Regions from separate parts of the Salimicrobium salexigens genome, predicted to be linked through region 3. Evidence: riboswitches for the same ligand, from Rfam matches in the RefSeq annotation. Region 3 holds a riboswitch; each other region holds the start of a gene.
What was found. A riboswitch is a leader RNA that binds a small molecule or an ion and turns the genes downstream of it on or off. The one in region 3 is predicted to bind S-adenosylmethionine.

Region 1 (5,842 bases), on a different contig from region 3:
CCCATGTCTTACAAACGTACCCTTAGCGCTTCCGTTCGGCCCTCCTTCCTCTGCCGGAGTTCCAAGAACTACCACTTCCCCACCTGTTTCCTCTATCACTTCTCCGAGAGCAATCGCTGCCGCTGTTGATGCCGTACCGATGATATTGTGCCCGCACGCATGCCCAAGGCCGGGAAGGGCATCGTATTCCGCTAAATATCCGATAACAGGGCCCGGCCGGCTCGATTTCTTACGTGCCAAAAAGGCGGTTTCGTGGTCCGGAATTTGCCTGTCAATAGTGAACCCGGCTTCTTCAAGGAGAGAAGTAAGCAACCCTGAAGCGAAAAATTCTTCATTTCCTATTTCCGGATTGTCATGAATCGCATGACTCGTCGTAATATAAGTTTCTTTCCTGTTTTCAATAAAACTGGCGATGTGTTCCTGTAAGTCGTGTGCTGTCGTCAAAGTCATAATTACTCTCCTTTACCATCCTATTTTTTCGAGAGGGACGAACGTCGGTATCAATGAATCATCGAACACTTCACGAATGTGTTCTGCCACATCTTCCTGCTGGTATATATCGACAATTTTCTGATACACTTCTTTATCCGCTTCCTCGGCCTGCGCTGCGATAATGTTTATATAAGGTTCAGCTGTCTCATCTTCTATGAAAATAGCGTCGTCCACCGGAACAAACCCTGCCTCTACGGCTACCCCGTTGTTGATAACAGACGCTGCTACATCAGTCAGTACACGCGGCGTCTGGGCAGCTGCGACCGGTTCAAATTGCAGATTCTTAGGATTGTCCGTTATTTTATCCAGCGAACCGTTCCCGTCAAAATCTTCCGGCAGACCGATCAGTTCTGCTTTCTCCAGCAGAAGAAGGGCACGCCCCATATTTGTAGCTTCTTTCGGTAAGGCAATAGAACTCCCTTCCGGAATATTTTTTACATCTTCATATTCTTCCGAGTACACACCCATCGGCGCAATGATTGTAGTAGCGATAGGTTCGAGATCGAGGTTCCGTTCTTCAATAAAAGAGTCGAAGTAGGAAACGGTCTGAAAGGCATTCAAATCGATATCCCCGTCCGCCAGAGCCATGTTGGGACGAACGTAATCCGAAAACTCCACGAGCTCTATTTCAATTCCTTCTTCGGCTGCTTTTTCCTTCACTTTTTCCCAAATGGGAACGCCGGAACCATTCAGCCCTACTTTAACGACTTCGTCACTTCCTGAAGCTCCGCTCTCTTTACTGCATCCTGCGACCAATGTCGCGGCCGCTATCAGCAGCCCAAGTAGTACAATGATTTTTTTCATTTATAAATCCTCCCGCCTATTGTCTTTTCATTCTTTTGGATAATACGTTCCCGAGCGTCTGAACCACTTGCACAATTAAAACCAGCAGAAGAACCGTGACGATCATGATGTCCGTTTCGAACCGCTGATATCCGTAGGCTATCGCCAGGTCTCCAAGACCTCCTCCTCCGACGAAGCCGGCCATGGCAGATGCCCCAACTAAGCCGATCGTCGCTATCGTCAGGTTCAGCACGATGGAACTCAAGGCTTCCGGTACATATACGCGTAATATAATCTGCCAAGGAGAGGCTCCCATCGCTTCTGCCGCCTCCACGACGCCGGGTTTCACTTCCATAAGACTGCTTTCCACCAGCCTTGCTATATAAGGTCCTGAAAATAGTACGAGCGGTACGACAGCCGCTGCAGTCCCAATAGACGTGCCGACCAGAAACCTTGTAAGAGGGAGGATCGCTACAAGAAGAATAATGAACGGGATGGATCGAAAGAAGTTGATCACTACGCTTAACCCTTTGAAAAATGCGCTATTTTGGAGAAGCCCGCCGTGTCTCGTAACGACAAGTGCGATTCCAAGCGGGATACCGATGAGTGCCGCTACCACCAGTGACACCCCTACCATAATCAATGTTTCGTTGATGGCCTGCAAAATCTTTGGCCAGAATTCCAGTAAATTAACCTGCATCAGCTTCCACCTCCTGGACGTTTACTGTCCGCTGTATATAATCCAGTGCTCTGACAATCTCCCTGTCTTCCCCCAGCAGTTCCACTACCAGCTGGCCAAACGGGATTCCCTGCAGTTCCGTAATTTGTCCGAAAAGAACGTTCACTTCGACCTGATAGTTTTTGGCTACCTGTGAAAAGATGGGCTGAGCAGCCTTCTCCCGGACGAATGTGACCCGGTATACGTGACGTCCTCCCCCGCGTTCTTCAATACCCGCGAGGATGGAAGGCGGGATATCGCTCTCCATCACCGACTGGATAAAGTTTTTCGTCGTCGGGTGCTGAGGATTCGAGAACAGTTCGAAAATGGACCCCTGTTCAATGACCTGGCCGTTTTCCATGACAGCGACACGGTCGCACACTTCCCGGACTGCGTTCATTTCGTGGGTAATCATCAATATCGTAAGGTTATACTCGTCGCGTACTCTTTTCAGTAACTGAAGGATCGACTTCGTCGTCTCAGGATCAAGTGCCGAAGTCGCTTCGTCACATAATAAAATGTCCGGTGATGTAACAAGCGCCCGGGCAATACCTACCCGCTGTTTCTGACCACCCGAGAGTTCTTCCGGATACTGATGTGCTTTATCCGAAAGTCCTACGAAATCAAGAACCTCTTCCACTCTGGCTTTTATTTTTTTCTTGGGAGTGCCGGAAATGATCAGCGGGAAGGCGACATTATGTAAAACCGTTTTAGACTCCAGTAAGTTAAAGTGCTGGAAGATCATCCCGATACGCTTGCGCATTTTCCTGAGCCCGGGCTTAGATAACCGGGACAAATCATCCTCCTCCACTAATATATTGCCCCCGGAAGGCTGCTCCAGCAGATTCACCAACCGGACAAGCGTACTTTTCCCGGCTCCACTGAACCCGATCACTCCGAAAATTTCACCTTTCTCGATCGATATGTCTACGCCATCCACCGCCCGCAACTCTTTTCCGTTGTGCTCATACACTTTCGAAACGTTCTCGAACTGAATCATGCTCCATCCTCCTTACTTAAACGAAAAGACCCCTCTTCCAGAAAAATGGAAGAGGGGTCTTCTAATAAAATTTAGAAAACCGTCTCTTCTCATCTTTCAAGTACGATGCACCTGCTGGAATTGGCACGGTTTCCGATGGAATTCCATCAGTTCCGCTGCCGAGGTTTCAAAGGGCCAGTCCCTCCACCTCTCTGGATAAGAAGATACGTTTATAGTTTTTTGTGATGTGAACTATCTTAATACAATCATGACTTTGTCGTCAATCAGTTTTTTGAAAATTATATTAAATAAGTCACTGAACGTGCAGGTGAAGCTCATTATAAAACCCTCCCGAAAAGTTCGGGAGGGTCACTTCGATTGAACGTCAGTACGCCAGCCACCCGGCATCTGCTCTGATCACTTCACCATTGACAAAAGCTGAGTCTTCACTGGCCAGAAACAGTGCGATTCTGGCTACTTCTTCCGCTTCGCCATTCCTCGGGTTATTCCCGGACCCGGACAAAGCCCTTTCCATACCGAATTCATCCGGTTCTGACATGGTCGTTCCAATATTCGTAGCCACTCCGCCCGGAGCAATAGCATTGCAACGGATTCCGTGATTCGCATATTGGAAACCCACGTTTTTCGTATAACCGGCCAGAGCATGCTTGGAAGCTGTATATGCAGCTCCGGCTCTGGAACCTGCAAGGCTGGCGGATGAGCCCATGTTGACAATAACACCACGGCCCTTCTCCAAAAAAATCGGAAGAGCTTTACGAGTAGCTCTCATAGGTCCCGTTGTATTTACCGCCAGCACCTTTTCCCATAATTCATCGGTTACCTCGGCAGCAGGCATCATGTTATCCATCATCCCGGCATTATTAACCAGAATATCCAGCGTTCCATACGTGTCGACAGCTGTGTCGATCAAACGCTGGACATCTGATTCTTTCGTCACGTCCGCCAAGACCGCTGTAGCAGTTCCATTATTCTTTTCAATTTCCTCGACCGTTTCCTGCGAGCCTTTTTCATTAACGTCAGAAACGATGACCTTCGCACCTTCTTGTGCATATAATATAGCGATTTGTCTCCCCATTCCTGAACCAGCTCCGGTTACCACAGCTACCTGACTTTCAAGTTTCATAAAGCAGTTCTCCCTCCTGAAAGATAGTTGAACCCTTTTAGAATCGAAAGCTGACCTGAAGATAAGAGAACCTATCTTTATCTTATCACTTCATATAAAAAATTCAAAATAAAGAACATTTATCCTTAAAAAGAAATGAAATCTATTCCACTCCACTTTCCAGAATGGAAAAAGTCTTTTCACTGCAATTAATTACCGCCTGCGCTCCATAAGGAAGGAGAAATTTCGGCTCCGTATGGCCAAAATTCAAGTTGTACAGCACAGGCAAATCCACGAGACCATACTCCTTCATTACCCGGGAAATAACTTCTTTGTATTCCTCATAGTAAGCTTCATCTTTCGGCTTACCGAATACGATGCCCGCAGCCTTCTGCAGAATCCCCTGGGTCGCGTAGTTACGAAGCCAGCGTTTTATATCCTCAGGCGGAGTTTTTTCTTCAGACGTTTCAAAGAAAATAATTCCGCCCTTCCACGCTTCCTTCTCCGGCCAGAGTGTCGTCCCTTTCACCATTTCCAGAACATCGATACAGCCGCCGATGAGTCTGCCTCGTGCTATACCGGAACCTTGGAGAACTTCATAACCTGAGTTCGCCTGCATCGTACGGCGGGTGTTTTTGTTCGACTCTTCCCACTCCAGATGTTCACTCGTCCACTCTTTGGCAGGAGGAATGTTACCGATAGCTTCTCCTGAAAAAAGTGTGCGGTTCAGCATATTTACTGTATACGGATCCATTTCCACATTTTCCGCAAAGTCCGTTAAGACCGCCGGACCATAAAAAGAAGAGAGACCTGCCTTATGGCAAAACAGATGGGAAACCGTAACGTCTGAGTATCCCATAAAAACTTTGGGATTATCGCGGATCACATCAAAATCGATGTACGGCAGCAGGCGGACACTGTCGTCCCCGCCTATATTGGCAATGATGCCTTTAATCGACTCGTCTTTAAACGCGTTCATCAGATCTTCCGCACGCGCTTCCGGATGCTCGTAAATATATTCAGAGCCCTTTAAACTGTTAGGCATAGGAACGACTTCTAAATTGAACACTTCTTCAAGTCTTTTTACGCCCTGGTCATAACGCCATCGGATGTCCGGATCACCGGCGATGCCTGAAGATGTACTTACTGTTGCCACTTTGTCTCCTGCTTTCAGTTTTTGCGGTTTAATTAACAACGAAAACGCTCCTTTTATTACTTTATTTCTTACCTTATCAGAGCTTCCTCTATATCAGGAATCAAAATTTCCTTTAGGGTTATCTTTAGTGGGAAGATCCCCGACGAAAGGGAACAGTTCTTCTTCCGCTACCTGATGAATTCTGTACAGCTCCTTCACAGGGTCAGGATGCTCATCAACCCGAAGATCGACTAAAGGATACTCTTCGGTGTCCGAAACGCGGACGGCGGCTGACTGCCGGCCACGCTTGTCCCCTCCCTCATCCTGGCCGGCCTGGAGAGCTATAACAAGTCTTTCGGAGAGAGGGGTACCTTCCGTTTCCAGAAAAGAGTCATACATCGCCTGAATGGTCTCGGGTCCGGTGAGCATACTCCCTGCCACCGCAAAGTGATCACCTTCCCGATGACCGTACCATCCTTCGCACTCGTCTCCTGAAAAAGCGGCACTGTTTCCATCCTTGTCCACGATACAGAACTGCCGGATGGCTGGTTGTGCGTCTTCTTTTAAAACCTTTTCTTTCACTTTCTCTGCGGAAAATCCTTCATTTAGATA
Region 2 (5,842 bases), on a different contig from region 3:
CTGTAATTTTTGAAGGAGGGGTCAATAATGGAACTGCCAAAAGAATTTCGTTATTCAAAAGAACATGAATGGGTAAAAGAAGAAGGGGATAACCTTCGCATCGGTATTACAGAGTTCGCCCAGTCCGAACTCGGTGACGTCGTGTTCGCCGAGCTTCCGGAAGTCGGTGATGAAGTGGAAGTGGATGAGCCGTTCGGAAGTGTGGAATCCGTGAAGACGGTATCCGAACTTTATGCTCCCGTCAGCGGGAAAGTCGTTGAAGTGAACGATGAACTCGAGGACAGCCCGGAACTAGTAAACGAATCTCCTTACGATAAAGCGTGGATGATCGTAGTCGAGCCTTCCGGGAAGTCCGGACTGGATGATCTGATGAGTGCGGATGAGTACGAAGCTATGATTTCCGAAGATGAATAGAACTTATTAACTTCGACAGACCATGGATCCGCATGGTCTGTTTCTGTATAAAGGGGTAAGCGGGATGAATGAACCTATTTTAATCGTTGAGGGGATTACGGACAAAAAGCATATTAAGAAGATGCTGGCGCAGCCTCTTGAAATCATCTGCACGTATGGAACACTCGGCCTGGAGCGTCTGGATGAGCTGATTTATGAGTACGATCTGGATCACCGCAACGTTTATATACTCGTCGATGAAGACTACTCGGGCTACAGACTCCGGGAACAGTTCAGGGAAGAACTTCCTCACGCTGTACATCTGTACACAAGCAAAACGTACCGGGAAGTAGCTGCTACGCCGGAACCGGAACTCGCACGGATGCTTGCGGGGTACCGGTTCCGGATCAAACCTGTCTACATGATGTAAGGAGGCAACAATGAAAGAAGTGAATGTAAGGGAAACACTGCCGGAAGTAGGAAGAGGGTACGTATTCATTTACAGTCCCTTTTGCGGAACGTGCCACCTGGCAAGGGAAATGCTTGATATCATCGAGAAGATGAGAGAAGAAGATGTCTTCTATGAAATGAACGCGAGCCTCTTCCCGGACTTCATGCAGGAGGAACAGGTATCAAGCGTACCCTGTCTGCTCGTATGGAAAGACGGGAAAGTGGAAGAGAAAGTGTATGCGTTCGAATCGGTGACGAAAATTTTCAATCTGATGAAAGAAAAAGAGAAAATATAGCGAAGCACCAGCTCATCATCCCGGGAGCTGGTGCTTTTGTGAACGCGGACGGGAGAATCGTTCCTTTCGGAAGCGCCACGGGGGCCTGAAAGGAACGATTTACGCCGAATCGTTCCCTTCAGAGAGGGAAGGATGTGCTGAAGGGAAGGAAACAGAGAGAAACGTGACCTTCGGGGCCGGATATGGCGTCCGAAAGTCACGCAAAAGAAATCTCCACTATTCCACCGTTTCTCCGACGGCTTTCATAATGTCCATAAAGGAAGCGTCGTCGCCGAACTGATGAACGATTTCCCCTTCGGATGAGATGATGACGGTGGTAGGAACACCGGTGCAGCCGTAGAGGTCATACACTTTCGTTCCATTATCCTCAAGCGTCGGCTGTGTCAAAAATTTCTCTTTATACTTTACGGCATCTTCCCTCTTTCCTTCCCGGCCGGCAACGTTGATGGTAATCATTTCCACGTCGTCCGTATGGAGCGAATCGAAAAGCTGCTCTTTTTTCGGCATATCTGCACCGGAATCCGGGCACCAGGAGGCCCAGAAAGTAAGAATGGTGACTTTCCCCGGAGTTTCCGGAAGTGTATAAGTGCCTTCTCCGGTAAGGTATGGTAATGTGAATACGGGTGCTTTCATAAGTATCGGATCCTTTCTTCAATAGCAAGTTTGCAAAAATCGTAACATATACACGCTTTTTATTGAAGTTTATTGACACCAGCCCGGTACAGTGCTAAAATCTTCCGTATCGCTCTATAAATTGAATAAATGAAATTCTCTTATCAAGAGAGGTGGAGGGACTGGCCCTATGAAGCCCGGCAACCGTTAAACATTCTGTTTAAAATGGTGCCAAATCCTACAGAACAATCGGTTCTGATAGATGAGAGAACAGAATTGATTTTTAAATACCAACCTTTCTGTTCTTTCAGGCAGAGGGGTTTTTTTATTTGCTAAAACCGTAAGAGACAGCGACTCTTACAGACGCAGGAGGAAAAACAATGATTTCGATTAAAGGTCTGTCAAAAGTGTTCCGAACGAAGGATCAGGATGTACACGCGGTCAGTGACCTCGAGGCGACGATCGACTCCGGTGAAATTTTCGGCGTCATCGGATACAGCGGGGCCGGAAAAAGTACTTTCATCCGCCTGCTGAACCGTCTCGAAGACCCGAGTGGCGGAACGATCAATATAGACGACAGGGAGATTTCTTCACTGTCAAAAGGAGATCTCCGTCTGGCCCGCCAGGACATGGGAATGATCTTCCAGCACTTCAACCTGCTGTGGTCCCGTACAGTGGAAGATAATATCGCTTTTCCACTCGAAATTGCGGGAGTACCGAAGGAGGAAAGAAAGGAACGTGTGGACGAACTGGTGGAGCTCGTTGGTCTCGGCGGCCGCGGGACCTCGTACCCTTCCCAGTTGAGCGGGGGTCAAAAACAGCGTGTCGGTATCGCCAGAGCACTCGCAAATCGCCCGAAAGTCCTTTTATGTGATGAGGCGACCTCCGCTCTCGATCCGGAAACGACCGACTCCATTCTTGATTTGCTCGTCGATATCAATGCGAAACTCGGACTTACCATCGTGCTCATTACTCACGAAATGCACGTCATCCGTAAAATCTGCCACCGTGTGGCTGTAATGGAAGACGGAAAAATTGTGGAAGAAGGTGACGTACTGGACGTATTTTTAAGACCGAAACAGAAAGTGACGAAACGTTTCGTCGACCAGGTGATGGGAGACCCTGACCGGGAATCTTCTCTTTCTCTTATTAAAGAGGAATACCCTCTCGGGGAAGTGGCCCAGTTTCATTTCGTCGGAGAACGTACGCATCAGGCACTGATCAGTGAAGTGTCCCGGAAGTTCCAGGTGGATGTGAACGTGCTCCACGGGAAGATCACCCAGACCCAGAAGGGTGCATATGGTACATTGATCGTGCATCTCGAAGGAGAAAAAGAAGAAATTGAACGGGCTCTGACGTATGTAAGAGAAACGTCTGTAGAAGTGGAGGTGGCCCTTGATGTTTGAACAATTGTTTCCTAACGTTCAGGTTGACGACATGATTACCGCGACGAACGAGACGCTGTTTATGACGTTCTTCTCCGTTCTCGGAACGTTCATATTCGGCCTGCTTCTCGGTCTGCTGCTTTATTTAACAGGCCCGGGAGGCATCTGGCAGAATAAAATAGCGAACTGGATTACCGCAGCTTTCGTCAACGTCTTCCGGGCTATCCCGTTCATTATTCTCATCCTGCTTCTGTTCCCGTTCACCGATTTTTTCGTCGGGACGATACGCGGGCCTTCAGCAGCACTGCCGGCACTCATTATCGGAGGTGCGCCTTTCTATGCCCGTCTCGTTGAAATAGCACTTAAAGAAGTGGATAAAGGTGTAATCGAAGCGGCCAAAGCGATGGGAGCCAAATACCGTACAATCATTTTCAAAGTTCTTCTGCCGGAATCGACTCCGGCTTTGATATCCGGACTTACAGTAACGGCCATCGCTCTGATCAGCTATACAGCTGTAGCGGGAGTGATCGGCGCCGGAGGTCTCGGGGACTTCGCTTACTTTTACGGGTTCCAGAGGAACAGTTTTGATGTCGTATTCGTATGTACCGTGCTTATCGTCATTATCGTATTCGTTTTCCAGTTCATCGGAGACTTCGCTTCCAGAAAACTGGACAAAAGATAAAACTACGTTTTAAAAAAGGAGAGAGTACCATGAAAAAATTTCTACTCACGTTAGCCACTATAGCCCTTGTTTCCCTGCTCGCAGCATGTGGATCGGACAGCTCAGATTCCGGTGATTCGGAAGGATCGGATAAAGAAACATCCGAAATATCCGTCGGCGCCACCAGTGTTCCGCACGCAGAAGTGTTGAAAGAAGCACAGCCGCTTATGGAAGAAAAGGGCATTACGCTGAATATCGAAGAATATCAGGATTACGTCCTCCCGAACCGTGATCTGTCTGAAGGGGAGATCGACGCAAACTATTTTCAGCATATTCCTTACCTGAATACGCAAATGGAAGAGAACGGCTATGATTTCGCCAACCTTGGAGGTATCCACATCGAGCCGATGGGTATCTACTCCAAAGGAATCGAAAGTATCGAAGATGTGGAGGATGGAACGACGGTGCTTATGAGCCGCTCTGTCGCAGACCATGGGCGTATCCTTTCCCTTCTCGAGAAAGAAGGCCTGGTGAAAATCGACCCGGACGTGGATCCGGTGAACGCTAAACTGGAAGACGTCGTCGAGAACCCTAAAAATCTTGAGTTCGACGCAGGGATCGATGCAGCCCTTCTACCTGAAAACTACGAGAGAGAAGAGAATGCGCTTGTCGCCATCAACACGAACTACGCGATCCAGGCGGACCTTAACCCGAGTGAAGACGCCCTTCTTCTCGAAGGTTCCGACTCTCCTTACGTAAACGTAATCGCAGCGAAAAGTGAAGATAAGGACAGCGAAGCATTGAACACCCTGGTGGAAGTACTTCGCTCCGATGAAATCCAATCCTTCATGAAAGAGCAGTATGATGGTGCGGTCGTGCCTGTAGACGGCAGTGACAGCGAAAAATGAAAAGGAAGCACTTCCCCTGACTTGAGTGGGGAGTGCTTCCTTTTTTTGCTTCAGCTATTGTCCGTTTTCAAATTATCTACATAGCGCTTTCCTTCGACGAGAGAAAGTCCGAAAGCCTGCCGTGCTTTTTTGACAGCTTTTATTTCCTCTCCCTGCCCGAGTAATTCCAGCAGTTCTTCATCGACCGGGTAGCCGGAAACGTTTGTCTGTGCTTTGATTGTATCAAGTTTATAATGCAGCCCTTCCACCCGATTTTCTAAATTACTGATTTTAATTGAGAAATAGATGATGACCAGTATGATGATTCCGGAAAAGCCAAATACCATGTACGTTCCCTCCCGTTGTAAATTGCGTATAACGCATATACGGAAGAAGGAGGCGCGAAGTTTCAGAACTTCTGAGGTTCCCGGCATCCGGAATAGGAGAAGGATATTCAAAAAAATGTGTTTAATTTTCCGAGTGCGGGGAATCACCCCCATATAACAACAGAAGAGTATAAAGAAGAGAAAAGGACGAATTATAGGCATGCCTTTCCTGATTTATTCTCAGAGAGTATATCTATACGAAAATGCTGAATAATCATAAGATTTGCGCTTTTGTCTGATTTCTTCTTTGTGCTATTCTTATAGTTGTAAAAACTCTGAAAGGATTGATTAATTATCAGCGACTGTTTGGGTTTAACTTATACGAGTGAAATGGAAAAAGGAATGTTCCAGGCACACGACATTTGCTTTGCGGAATACGGCAGAAAGTTGGAAACCCAGATTCAGGTAGAGAAGAAACGGAGCCGGGAGTATGAAGAAAGTAAGAAAATACACTCGGAAATGGAAAGACAGCTGCACAGATAATGTATAAGTATAAAGGAACCGCCCGTAGAGAAGGATCAGTCTTCTCTCCGGGCGGTTTTTTCCTGCAGGCACGCATGGCACTCTCGCACACTTCATCTCAGCAGACGCCCCTGTCTCCAAATTGAATATCAAAAGATTAATGTAATAGATAACTTTAGCTATTCCTTAAGTTTTTGTTATAATAGGAGATGGTGCAAACGGGAAATGGAAAGGACGAAAAAAGTTGATATCAGCTTTGAAATGATTTAAGATTATAATGAGAATAAATTGAGAATGGTTTTAAATCAAC
Region 3 (5,842 bases):
AGAAATGTATAGCTGTTCATAAAATAAAAGAGGGCCTGCGGAGGCCCTCTTTTGTTCGCGCTTACTCTCTTTCGACGTTTTTCTCCAGTGTATCGTACGTACGGCGCCACGGAGAATCTTTCGTTACGTATATGACCCACCATATAAGGAGAGGCTGGAAAAGCGGGCGCAGCCAGAGAGCAGTGAGACTGGTGTTTTCCGTCCACGGGGCTGGCACCTGCTGGATGGCTGCGTAAATGTTAGCCGGCAGAACTACGACGAGGAATACGGCTGTTGCGAGTCCCGCCGCTTTTCTCGTATGAGGGAAAATAAGCAGAAGGGAGAGCAGCCATTCCGTAATTCCTGTAATATAAACGAGCTCGTAGCGGAAAGGGAGAAACTCGGGGATCATCGCCGCAAATCCGCTGTCATAAATAAAGTGAAGAATTCCTGCGGAGAATAGCGCACCTGCAAATAAGTAAAGGCCGATCGTTTTAATCATCGAAGACAATCCTTTCGTGTTGGATTTATATTACTGTTATTCATTCAGTTCGGTTATAATAAGTATAGGTCTATTACATTTTTTTAAGGAGAAGATTAACGATGAAACTAATGAAATACTGGCTGCTTACGGGCGTTGCGCTGGTGATGTTCCTTTCTGCCGCCGTTTCTGTACAGGCTTCGAATTCCAACAGTATTAATGAGAAACTCGGTCTGCCTATTGTAGTGTACGGAGATGCCTTATCTGAAAGCCAGAGGTCGGACGTCAGTGACCTGCTGGAGACTTCGAAACATGAGCAGCTGGACGAATTTACAGTGACAGGCCAGGATATAGCTGAATATATCGGCGGCAATCCCAACTCCAACATGTACTCCTCGGTAAAAATCATTCATCAGGACAGCGGCGGGCTGAATGTTGATATTGTGAGTCCCGACAACATTACAGAAGTTACCCGGGAGATGTATGAAAACGCCCTGCTGACGGCGGGAGTGGAAAACGCTGAGGTGCTTGTAGCTTCATCAGTCGCTGTGAGTGGCCATTCGGCACTGACAGGCATTTACAAAGCGTACGATGCGAAAGGTGCTTCTCTCGATAAAGACCGGATGCAGGTGGCAAGCGAAGAACTGGATGTAGCCACTTCCATCGGGGAGAAAGAAGGAATAAGTAAGGATGAAATCAGCAGTCTGCTTACGGAAATCAAAAAAGCTATTGCCGAGCAGAACCCTGCCACCCGGGAAGAGGTGGAGCAGATTGTAGAAACGCAGCTTGACTCGCTGCAGATCGAGCTCAGCCCGGAGGACAGAAAAAGGTTGACCGATTTGTTTGACCAGATGCGAAATCTGAATATAAATTTCGATGAAATGCAGAGTCAGCTCGATGACTTGGCCAGTGGGTTCCAGGATCTTATCAATGACGAAGGGTTCTGGAATAACATTAAGACAGCCGTTCAGGACTTCCTCCGTTCCCTGCGCAACTTCATAGATTCAGTTCTGAATTGACAGAGTAAAGAGAAGCGCTCCACAGGCGCTTCCCTTTTTTAGTTTTTCACTATTTTTGCATCTTCTACAATTTGTTCATAAGGCACGTCCTGTACCCCGTCATAATATTTCTTAATCGTGCCTTTTTCATCTACAAGAAAGAACTGGGTGCCGTGTGTCACCTGGTCCTGACCTTCCGGCTTATCTACGATAATATGGAAACTATCTTTGGCGAAAGATTCAATGGTCTGCTGATCGTAACCGGTGACGAAGGTCCAGTTAGAGAAATCCACTCCCTGCTCTTTACCGAAGGACTTCAACTTTTTCGGATCATCGACGGTCGGGTCGATACTGAAGGAGACGAATTCCACGTCCACCCCTTCTTCTTCCATCTTCTTCTGAAGCTGTGCCATATTTCTCGTCATAGGCGGACAGACAGTGTTACAGGAGGTGAATACGAAATCGGCAATCCATACTTTCCCTTCCATACTTTCCATACTGAAGGACTCCTTGGCCTGGGTAGTGGCTTCAAAACTCCCGGTTTCCCAGTCCACCGGGTCCTCAAGTTCTTTTTGGCCGCATGCTGCAAGAAACAAAGTGAATAATATAAGAATCCATAGTTTTTTCAACGAGGGTGAAGCTCCTTTCCGTATGTATCTTTTATTAGTGTAACTACTCGCGTGGCGATGTACAATGAACAAATTGAGAACTTTCACTTTTTCTCCACACGCCCTCCTCCCCCTGCTTAGGCCAGCGCTTCTAAACGGAAGTTTCCGCTTTTCATGATCCAGCTGCAGCGTCCAGAAATTCATGTCACAAGCAGCTCGGACCAGTGAAAGGAAAGGTCGTCTTTCACGTGACCGGTCTGCTTGTGCCTTCATTTCTAATCGGACGCTTCCGCTTTTCTTTGTCCAGCTGCAACTTCCAGAAGCTCATGTCCTAAGCAGTACCCTTATTTTCGGGATAGGGCACCCGAAAAGTAAGCCTCCTGCTTACGCCAGCGCTTCTAAACGGAAGTTTCCACTTTTCTTTACACCTGTTCGATGTGCAGATATACTGTTACGAAACGATAAGCGGAGGGGTTTATTCATGAGAGATTCATCATTTTTCACTAAAGTTGTTCATCATAAAGCTGACCAGACGGCTGCGGTCCACAGTAAGGCGACGCCTATTTATCAGACTTCGGCCTTTACGTTCAAGGACCTGGATGATCTGGAGAAGTATTATGAAGGAGAGACATCCTACCTTTATTCCAGGGAAAGAAACCCGAATCCGGAAGAGCTGGCCGAGGGTGTTGCTGCTCTTGAAGAAGGAAGCGCGGGAGTTGCAGCAGCTTCGGGCATGGCAGCGATATTTGCGGGAATTCTTTCCGTCGTAAAGCCCGGCGATCATATCGTAGCTGCTGAGGATGTGTATGGCGGGACGCACAACCTTCTCTCTCATGAATTGCCTTCTCTCGGCATTGAAGTAACGCTCACATCTTTCCGTGACCAGAAAAGCATAAAAGGGGAAATACGCCCGAACACGAAATTGCTTTATTCAGAATCAGTGACGAACCCGTTCCTCCGGGTGGAGGATATGACAGTTCTTCAGGAAATCGCCGGTAAAAATGATTTGAAAATTATGATAGATAATACGTTTGCCACACCTTATCTGCTGAGGCCTTTACAGCAGGGCGCCGACCTCGTCGTCCACAGCGCCACGAAGTATCTCGGCGGTCACAGTGATGCGACAGCAGGAGTGCTTACAGGAGAAAGAGAGCTCGTAGAGAAAGCACGCCGAAAAATTGTCTCCCTCGGCTCTAACCTGAGTCCGTTTGAAGCATGGCTGACGTATCGCGGTACGAAAACGTTAGGAATCCGTATGGAAAAACAGTCCCGGAACGCCCAGGCTCTTGCAGATGCCATGCAGAGAAATGCAGATGTGGAGAAAGTTTATTACCCGAAAAACGTATCGGCAGAAGGTAACGGCGCCATCGTTACGATAGCACTGAATAAATCTATAGATATGAACACCTTCTACCGGACGCTCGGCTGGATCAAGATTGTGCCGAGTCTTGCCGGAGTTGAAACGACCGTTTCTGTTCCTTCACGTACGTCTCATCGTACCCTTTCCGATAAAGATAAAGAAAGATTCGGAATCGACGACCACATTGTCCGGGTCTCTGTCGGAATCGAAAGTTCGGACGATATCTCCGCTCAGTTGGAACAGGCAATCGAAGCCTCTAAATAAGAATTTTCTAAAAATTATTGACTTTTTCGGATGCTTCCGTATATAATGCAAAGCATACCATTTAATTGAATAGCGACTCTTATCAAGAGCGGCTGAGGGACTAGGCCCTGCGAAGCCCGGCAACCTTCAAACATCGGTTTGAAAAGGTGCCAATTCCTACAGATCTTAGAGGTCTGAGAGATAAGGGGAGGATGTAAGTATATTTAACGTAAACCTCTTCTTATCGAAGGGGTTTTTTGTTTATATCTCTTCACTCAGACCCTCTGCCATACATTATACAGGAGGGATTTTTTATGACTGAACAATTTGGAAATTACGATCTGGACACGCTTGCCCTGCACGGGGGACAGGAAGTGGATCCGGCAACGGGTTCGAGAGCCGTACCGATCTATCAGACGACGTCCTACGTATTCGATGATACCGAGCACGCCAGGAACCTGTTTGGCCTGGAGGAGCCCGGAAATATTTATTCAAGAATCGGCAACCCGACCGTAGATGTTTTTGAGAAAAGAATTGCCCTTCTTGAAGGCGGTACGGCTGCTGTGGCTACTGCCTCCGGAATGTCCGCCATTGCATACTCAATACTGAACGTTGCCGGAGCAGGAGACGAAATCGTGGCGGCAGGTAACCTGTACGGAGGAACGTATAACTTATTTGCAAAAACGTTACCTCGTTACGGTATTGACGTGAAATTCGTCGATCCGGAAGATCCCGTGAACTTCAAAAAGGCGATTACGGATAAAACGAAGGCGGTATTTGCGGAGACGATCGGTAACCCGAGCCTGCACGTGCTTGATATTGAGCAAGTGTCTGAAATTGCCCACGAAGAGGGTGTACCGCTAATTATTGACAATACGTTCGCGAGTCCGGTCCAGTGCAAACCGCTGCAGTGGGGCGCGGATATCGTCGTTCACTCGGCAACCAAATGGATCGGCGGTCACGGTACAGCTATTGCCGGAGTAGTCGTGGACGGGGGTACCTTCGACTGGGCGAACGGAAAGTTTCCGGGCTTTACAGAGCCGGACGACAGCTACAACGGTCTCGTTTATTCGAGAGACCTCGGGGAGGTGGCATTTGCCACTAAATTCCGGGTGCAGCTCCTTAGGGATATGGGGGCGTGCCTCAGTCCTCAAAATGCTTTCCTTCTGATTCAGGGGCTGGAGACACTGTCTTTACGCATTGAACGTCATGCTGAAAATTCCCTGAAAGTGGCTAAGCATCTGCAGGCGCACCCGGACGTGGAATGGGTCTCCTACCCGGGTCTTGAGGGTCACCCGGCACATGAACTTGCCGATAAGTATTTGCAAGTCGGCTACGGAGCTATCGTTAACTTCGGTATCAAAGGAGGAAGAGAGGCCGGAAGAAAGCTGATCGATAACGTCTCTCTCTGGTCTCATGTTGCGAACGTAGGGGATGCGAAGTCTCTGATCATACACCCAGCGTCTACTACGCATCAGCAGCTGTCCGCAGAAGAACTGGCGGCAAGCGGAGTGACAGAAGAACTGATTCGTTTGTCCGTAGGAATCGAATCGGTCAAGGATATCATCAATGACCTGGATGAATCGATTGAGAAGGCGACGGACAGGGCGGCTGCAGGCAAGTCATAGGCCTGCATACTGCGCCTGGGCTCGAAAAAAAGTATATTTCTGCCGGATTAAGAAGAAAAGCACCGGTTTTGCATCTGGACATTTAGGGGAAAGGATAGGTAAGAGTCCAGTTTACAAAATGGGGTGAAGTCATGTTTTATTCGCTGACGTTTCAAAAAATCGTTCTATTCGCATCAATAGGTCTTATTATAGGTGGATTAATCGGTTTTGCAGGAGTACTGGGATTTGATCTGGATGGATCCATTTTCATCATTTCCGTACTGCTCAGTATGCTTCTTGTATTTGCTGCAGCAATGTTTGCGGAACTGTATCACATCCGGGAAGCGATCAACCGCTCCCGCAACCGCTAGGCGAGCCCGTTCAAACGGCTCGCTTTTTCTTTGGTATATTTATTTCACAAAAGAAACCAGGGGCTGAGTACGAGCAGCAGGAGATAAAATATTAAAATTACAGAAAAAACGATATAGCTTATTTTTGTGAGCTTTTTAAAAATGATGAAGAAAGTCGCCAGCACGGTTAAAATAATGCCCAGTGAATAAAGCAGT
Region 4 (5,842 bases), on a different contig from region 3:
GGAGGACTCCCATCAGGTACCGGGGCAGTGCTATGAGACCGAGACTTGCATCGGGGACAACCGCAGCCGCCGAGAGTCCGAAGAGGATCCCGAAAAGAATGAAGGGGATGCTCATCACTTCTGCCACAATCAGTCCTTTTTGCCCTTCTTCCGGTGTTCTGCAGGACAGAGCCATCTGGAAAGCAGCCTGAGCTAAAATGACGTTCACAAGAAATGTGGCAAACCATACGAGAATGACCTGAAGACCGGCTCCGTCCCAGTCGAACATCCCGGGCTGTTCGACTGCCAGCTGCTGCAGACCGGAAATGCCGGGTTTAATGAAGAACGCTGCTGCACCGATTATGAACATGAGGGCGAAAATGATAGTGTTCATCGTTTGTGTAAAGGCGACCGCCCACATGCCGCCCGACTGTAAATAGACGAATAAAAGAAGGGCTGTGAACGCCACGGATAAAGACAGAGACACGCCGGTGAAGACGTGGAAGGCAGAAGCGAATGCAATGGCCGTGGCCACCGACCACATCGGGAAAGCGAAGGCCGTAATGGCGCCGGATAAAGCTTTGGCACGTCTGCCGAACTGATCACCGATCAATCCGGTGATGGTGACGATCAATTTCTCCCGGAACGATTTTATAAGCAGAAGGGCGATCAGGAGAACCTGCAGTGTTTCTGCGACCCCGTACCATATAGCTGAGATCCCCGTAAGATACGAAAGCTCCACAATCGATATGTACGTTGAACCCGAAAAAAGACCTGTAATACAGAAAGCGACCGTCCACCACCGGAACGTCCGTCCCCCTATAAAATATTGCTCGCCCCGGCCGGCTTTCCGCTTTGCCACGTTGCCGACGATGATTAACGCGAGCGTATATAACAGCGCCAGTGTAATGACCCATACTCCATAAGAATTCATTTCCTCTCCTCCTTTACATATCTGTACATACAAAAAGAACCCTTCCACTTTTCCGTAAGAAAAATAGAAGGGTTCTCCTGAGCGTCCCTGCTCTTATCTTTCAGACAGATAGTGTCTGCTGGAAGAAGCACCTTGTTCTTTACGAACAGGTTGCCGCGGGATCACAGGACCAGATTCCTCCACCGCTCTTGATAAGATGTGTATGAAATTAACGTTCATTCTACCGGGGGAAGAAAAGGAATGTCAATGATTTTTTAGAAATTTCGAAAAATAGAAAAGACAGGACTGTATTTCGTTCTCAAAAAAAGGGACGCCGAAGGGCGTCCCTTTAAAGCTGCTGTATCAGACTGTCATTTCTTCCTTCAGGTGTGCTCCTGCAATACCCGGGTAGGTCATTTCATAACTGTCGAGAATAATTTCCAGGTCTTCATAATTCAAAACCTCATACTCCATACAGAGGGTACGCACCGTTTTGCCCGTTCTTATGCCTTCCTGGGCGATTTGTGAAGAGCGTTCGTAACCGATGTGCGGGCTTAAAGCCGTAATGATTCCAAGGCTTTTCTCCACGTTCTCCCGGAGTACTTCTTCGTTCGCCTGCAGATCTTTCAGGCACAGATCCGTGAAAACGCCGAACCCGTTGTTCATAACAGTGATGGATTCAAGCAGATTGAAAATCATGACCGGTTCCATGACGTTCAGCTCCAACTGTCCGGCTTCTGAAGCCATGCTCACCGTGTGGTCGTTTCCCATAACTTGAAAAGCGATCTGGTTAATAACTTCCGGCATGACCGGGTTCACTTTCCCGGGCATAATGGACGAGCCCGGCTGTCGGGCCGGGAGAGTGATTTCGCTCAGTCCGGTTCTCGGCCCGGAGGCCATCAGACGAAAATCATTCGCTATTTTGGACATGCTCGTCATAGTGTTTTTCAAAGCGGAAGAAACTTCCGTGTAAGCATCGGTGTTCTGGGTAGTGTCTACCAGGTTCTCTGCTGCCCTGAGCGGAAGTCCGCTGATGTCAGCCAGATACTCCACTACGAGCTTCGTGTATACCGGATCGGCGTTCAGACCGGTACCGACCGCTGTTGCCCCCATGTTGATTTCGAACAGATTATCTTTGGAGCGTCTAATCCGGTTGAGGTCGCGTTCGATCACACGCTGGTAGCTTTTCAGTTCCTGTCCGAGCCGGATCGGAACGGCGTCCTGCAGGTGCGTACGTCCGACTTTGATGATGTGATCGAAATCAGCCGCCTTTTTACCGAATGTATCAGCCATCGTTTCCATCGTCTGTTCCAGCCGGGTCATCCCGGTTACAGCAGCGATATGCATTGTGGTAGGGAAGACGTCGTTGGTCGACTGTGCCATATTCACATGGTTATTCGGATTGATATAATCGTAGTCGCCTTTGTCCCGTCCTGCGATTTCAAGAGCCCGATTTGCGATAACTTCGTTCGCATTCATATTCACGGAAGTACCGGCTCCGCCCTGGATAGGATCTACAAGAAACTGGTCATGGTAATAGCCTTCCAGCAGTTCATCGGCAGCCCCGATGATAGCTTCGCTTATGTGAAGAGGGAGGTGGCCGGCGTCCCTGTTCGCCATAGCTGCCGCTTTTTTGACCATAGCCACGGCCGTAATCATGGAATCATCGAGGTTGTACCCTGTAATCGGGAAGTTTTCTTTGGCACGCAGTGTCTGGATGCCGTAGTAAGCTTCGGCGGGAATCTCTTTTTCTCCGATAGAGTCTGTTTCTGTACGATATAAACGGTTCATGGTATCTTTCCTCTCTCTGTGAATTCTTATTACCCGTAGTGGGCGGTTGTGTAGTTTTCTTCGTCTTCCAGAACATCGGGGCGGTTCCTGTCAGACGAGCTGACAACGACTGCGGCTGATGCATCCCCGAGAACGTTCACGGAAGTTCTGATCATATCCAGAATACGGTCGATTCCTGCGAGCAGTGCTATACCTTCGAGTGGCAGACCGATGGAAGTCATAACCATCGACAGCATAATAAGTCCGGCACTCGGGACGCCGGCGGTTCCGATGGAAGCCAGTGTAGCGGTCAGCACGACGGTAAGCTGATCGATGAAAGTCAGTTCCATTCCAAAGTACTGAGCGACGAACAGCACGCAGACCCCCTGATACAGGGCTGTACCGTTCATGTTGATGGTCGCGCCGAGCGGCAGTACGAAACTGCTGATCTTTTGCGGTACTTTCAATTTTTCTTCGGAATACTTGATCGTCATAGGTAAAGTTCCCGAGCTGCTGGACGTACTGAAAGCCACCATAATGACCGGTATCAATTCCTTGAAGAAAGTGACGGGGCTCATCTTGCCGAAAACTTTCACGGAAAACGAGTAGACGAGCAGAACGTGCACGAGTGAGCCGACGAGCAGCGCGAGAATGACCTTGAATAAAGGCCACAGTACGGACACCCCGTATTCCCCGACGGTAGGTGCGATAAGGCCGAATATACCGATGGGGGCGAATCTCATTACGACACCGGTGATTTTATACATGACTTCCGCCAGCTGATCGAATATTTGATAAAGTGTACGTGCTTTTTCACCTGCCATCGTGATACCGATGCCGAGGAAGATGGCAAAGAAGATGACCTGCAGCATGTTACCTTCCGTAAGTGCGGCAATCGGGTTGGTCGGCACAATGTTCAGCAGCGTCTCTTTAATTCCGGGAGTTTCCTGGGCAGCGACCTGTTCACCTTCCGGAACTTCAATATCAACTCCGGTTCCGGGAGAGAACAGATTTCCGCTCAGAAGCCCGATGGAGATGGCGACCGCTGTCGTCACCATGTAGTAGGAAACCGTTTTGAAACTCAGGTTCCCGAGCTCTTTCAGATCCCCGGTGCTGGCAACTCCGACTACCAGGGAAGACAGAACGAGGGGAACAATGATAAATTTAATAAGCCTGAGGAAAAGATCTCCGAGCGGCTGTACTACTTGTATGTCAGGTCCGACGAAAATGCCGAGAACAATTGCTAAAAAGAAAGCGATGAATATTTGGAATACGAGATTATTTTTCATAACAACCCTCCAGTCAATATGTAATACACAATGTAAGCGCATACCTACGGATACATACAGAAATCTACGCATACATACAAATAAATCCGTGAATTTTTGAAGGAGAGACCATGATGATTAAAAAGAAACTGCTGATTGTTATAATGGTTATTGTGATGGTGCCGCTGGCCGGAGAGCTGAAATTTTATCCGTTTGAGGGAAGCTTCCGGGTAAGTTTCGGCACCCCCCTGTTTTTCTTTTTTCTGCTGTGGAGGGCGAATCTGCGCCAGGTCACCCTGACACTGGCAGTAGCGACGTCGGTCGTGCTGTTCCGGACGGGACTGGATGTGTACGGAAGTTCCGTGCCGCTTGAGGAAGCGTTCTCCACCCACTTTCCGGTATTCTTTTATTACCTCACCTACGGACTGCTGTTCCGCTTCCTGAAGGTTTCAAAGTACTACCATAAACCTATCGTCGTCGGATTGTTAGGAGTTTCCCTTGAAATCCTGGCAAGTACGGCCGAGATATTGCTGCGAAGCGGAGTCATGGACCAGCCGGTGAATTTCGGAACGATAGGGCTGTTGCTGGAGGTCGCTTTTATCCGCAGTTTTTTCGTCCTTGGTTTTTTCAACATCCTGCTGTATAAACAGGCGAAAACGGAAGAACTGCAGCAGAAAAAGCAGAAGGAGCATATGATGATGGTGCTGTCCGGTCTGTACACGGAGGCCGTTCATCTGTCCAAAACGATGCGGGATGCCGAAACGGTTACGAAAGAGAGTTACGAGCTTTACCGGAATATGAAAGAGGAAAGCGGAAGGGAGGAGTCTTCCTCTCTGCTTGTCATAGCGAATAAAGTGCACGAAATAAAAAAAGATAACCAGCGGATCTACGCCGGGTTATCGAACGTGATTTCAAGGGAAAGCGACACTTCCTGGCTGAGTATGGAGGAAATAGGGAGCATACTGAAAAAGTCCAATGCTGCTTACGCTGAGCTTCTTCAAAAAAACATACGTTTCACTCTCCGTAATAAAACGGGGGAGAATCGTTACCCTACCTACGTACTCCTTTCCGTACTGAATAACCTCATCTCCAATGCCGTAGAAGCCATCGACGGGGAAGGAAACGTGGAAATGATGGTGGAAAGGAGAGGCAGTCACCTGGAAGTAACGATTTCCGATAACGGACCCGGCATCCCTGAAAGGATGGAGGAGGTCGTTTTTGAAGAAGGCTATACGTCCAAGTTTGATTCTGCCGGTGCCCCGTCTACAGGGATAGGGCTGTCCTACGTACGGGAAGTCGTGAAAAAAATGGACGGGAGAATCCGGCTGCTTCCGTCAGTACAGGGAGCTTCTTTTTTAATTCGGATTCCAGAGGAAAAATTAATGGAAATGGGGAGTGACAATGAATTACTTCATCGTGGATGATGATATATCGGTGAGGGCCATGCTTGCCGAGATGATAGAGGATGCGGATCTCGGAACGGTAGCCGGGGAGAGAACTGACGGCCGGGAAGTGGATACTGAATTGCTTGAGGCTCATCAGGTGGATATTCTGCTGATTGATCTTCTGATGCAGGAAAGAGACGGCATAGAGACGATACGGGAAATCAGTGGAAGCTATACGGGAAAAACGGTGATGATTTCCCAGATAGAAAGTAAAAATCTGATAGGAGAAGCGTATTCGCTCGGTATCGAATACTACATTACGAAACCTTTGAATCGGATCGAGGTGGTCAACATTCTGAAAAAAGTTAAGGAAAGACTGGTACTGGAGCGGTCCATAGAAAGTATTCAGCAGTCTCTGCAGGCGGTAACGGGAAAAAGCGCCGGAACCGGGAGTGCGGCTGCTTCCAGAAGCATTAAGGAAGAAGGATACAAAGTACTGGTGGAACTCGGAATGGTCGGGGAGAACG

Region 1: it holds a riboswitch for S-adenosylmethionine, as region 3 does, so the genes downstream of both, BW931_RS07260 (methionine ABC transporter ATP-binding protein) here and BW931_RS09690 (O-acetylhomoserine aminocarboxypropyltransferase/cysteine synthase family protein) in region 3, are expected to answer to the same signal.
Region 2: it holds a riboswitch for S-adenosylmethionine, as region 3 does, so the genes downstream of both, BW931_RS06500 (methionine ABC transporter ATP-binding protein) here and BW931_RS09690 (O-acetylhomoserine aminocarboxypropyltransferase/cysteine synthase family protein) in region 3, are expected to answer to the same signal.
Region 4: it holds a riboswitch for S-adenosylmethionine, as region 3 does, so the genes downstream of both, BW931_RS07185 (sodium:solute symporter family protein) here and BW931_RS09690 (O-acetylhomoserine aminocarboxypropyltransferase/cysteine synthase family protein) in region 3, are expected to answer to the same signal.

The regions. Positions count from the first base shown of each region.
Region 1 covers NZ_FTOK01000005.1:51,084-56,925, reverse strand. The annotation lists gene BW931_RS07275 (M20 family metallopeptidase) at 1-450, opposite strand, end outside; gene BW931_RS07270 (MetQ/NlpA family ABC transporter substrate-binding protein) at 463-1,296, opposite strand; gene BW931_RS07265 (methionine ABC transporter permease) at 1,313-1,975, opposite strand; gene BW931_RS07260 (methionine ABC transporter ATP-binding protein) at 1,965-2,993, opposite strand; SAM riboswitch class I at 3,080-3,195, opposite strand; gene BW931_RS07255 (SDR family oxidoreductase) at 3,358-4,116, opposite strand; gene BW931_RS07250 (S66 family peptidase) at 4,259-5,290, opposite strand; gene BW931_RS07245 (DUF1028 domain-containing protein) at 5,345-5,842, opposite strand, start outside.
Region 2 covers NZ_FTOK01000004.1:176,192-182,033, forward strand. The annotation lists gene BW931_RS06475 (arsenate reductase family protein) at 1-6, shown strand, start outside; gene gcvH (glycine cleavage system protein GcvH) at 28-414, shown strand; gene BW931_RS06485 (toprim domain-containing protein) at 437-823, shown strand; gene BW931_RS06490 (thioredoxin family protein) at 834-1,139, shown strand; gene BW931_RS06495 (TlpA family protein disulfide reductase) at 1,356-1,772, opposite strand; SAM riboswitch class I at 1,910-2,020, shown strand; gene BW931_RS06500 (methionine ABC transporter ATP-binding protein) at 2,132-3,157, shown strand; gene BW931_RS06505 (methionine ABC transporter permease) at 3,150-3,818, shown strand; gene BW931_RS06510 (MetQ/NlpA family ABC transporter substrate-binding protein) at 3,848-4,705, shown strand; gene BW931_RS06515 (hypothetical protein) at 4,756-5,031, opposite strand; gene BW931_RS13615 (YuzK family famiily protein) at 5,377-5,553, shown strand.
Region 3 covers NZ_FTOK01000007.1:51,079-56,920, reverse strand. The annotation lists gene BW931_RS09715 (acyl-CoA dehydrogenase family protein) at 1-12, shown strand, start outside; gene BW931_RS09710 (DoxX family protein) at 62-481, opposite strand; gene BW931_RS09705 (DUF1002 domain-containing protein) at 583-1,479, shown strand; gene BW931_RS09700 (SCO family protein) at 1,518-2,087, opposite strand; gene BW931_RS09695 (trans-sulfuration enzyme family protein) at 2,548-3,690, shown strand; SAM riboswitch class I at 3,767-3,877, shown strand; gene BW931_RS09690 (O-acetylhomoserine aminocarboxypropyltransferase/cysteine synthase family protein) at 3,984-5,297, shown strand; gene BW931_RS09685 (hypothetical protein) at 5,429-5,647, shown strand; gene BW931_RS13540 (hypothetical protein) at 5,692-5,842, opposite strand, start outside.
Region 4 covers NZ_FTOK01000005.1:40,345-46,186, forward strand. The annotation lists gene BW931_RS07185 (sodium:solute symporter family protein) at 1-913, opposite strand, end outside; SAM riboswitch class I at 1,004-1,111, opposite strand; gene aspA (aspartate ammonia-lyase) at 1,256-2,683, opposite strand; gene BW931_RS07195 (dicarboxylate/amino acid:cation symporter) at 2,713-3,951, opposite strand; gene BW931_RS07200 (ATP-binding protein) at 4,065-5,354, shown strand; gene BW931_RS07205 (response regulator) at 5,332-5,842, shown strand, end outside.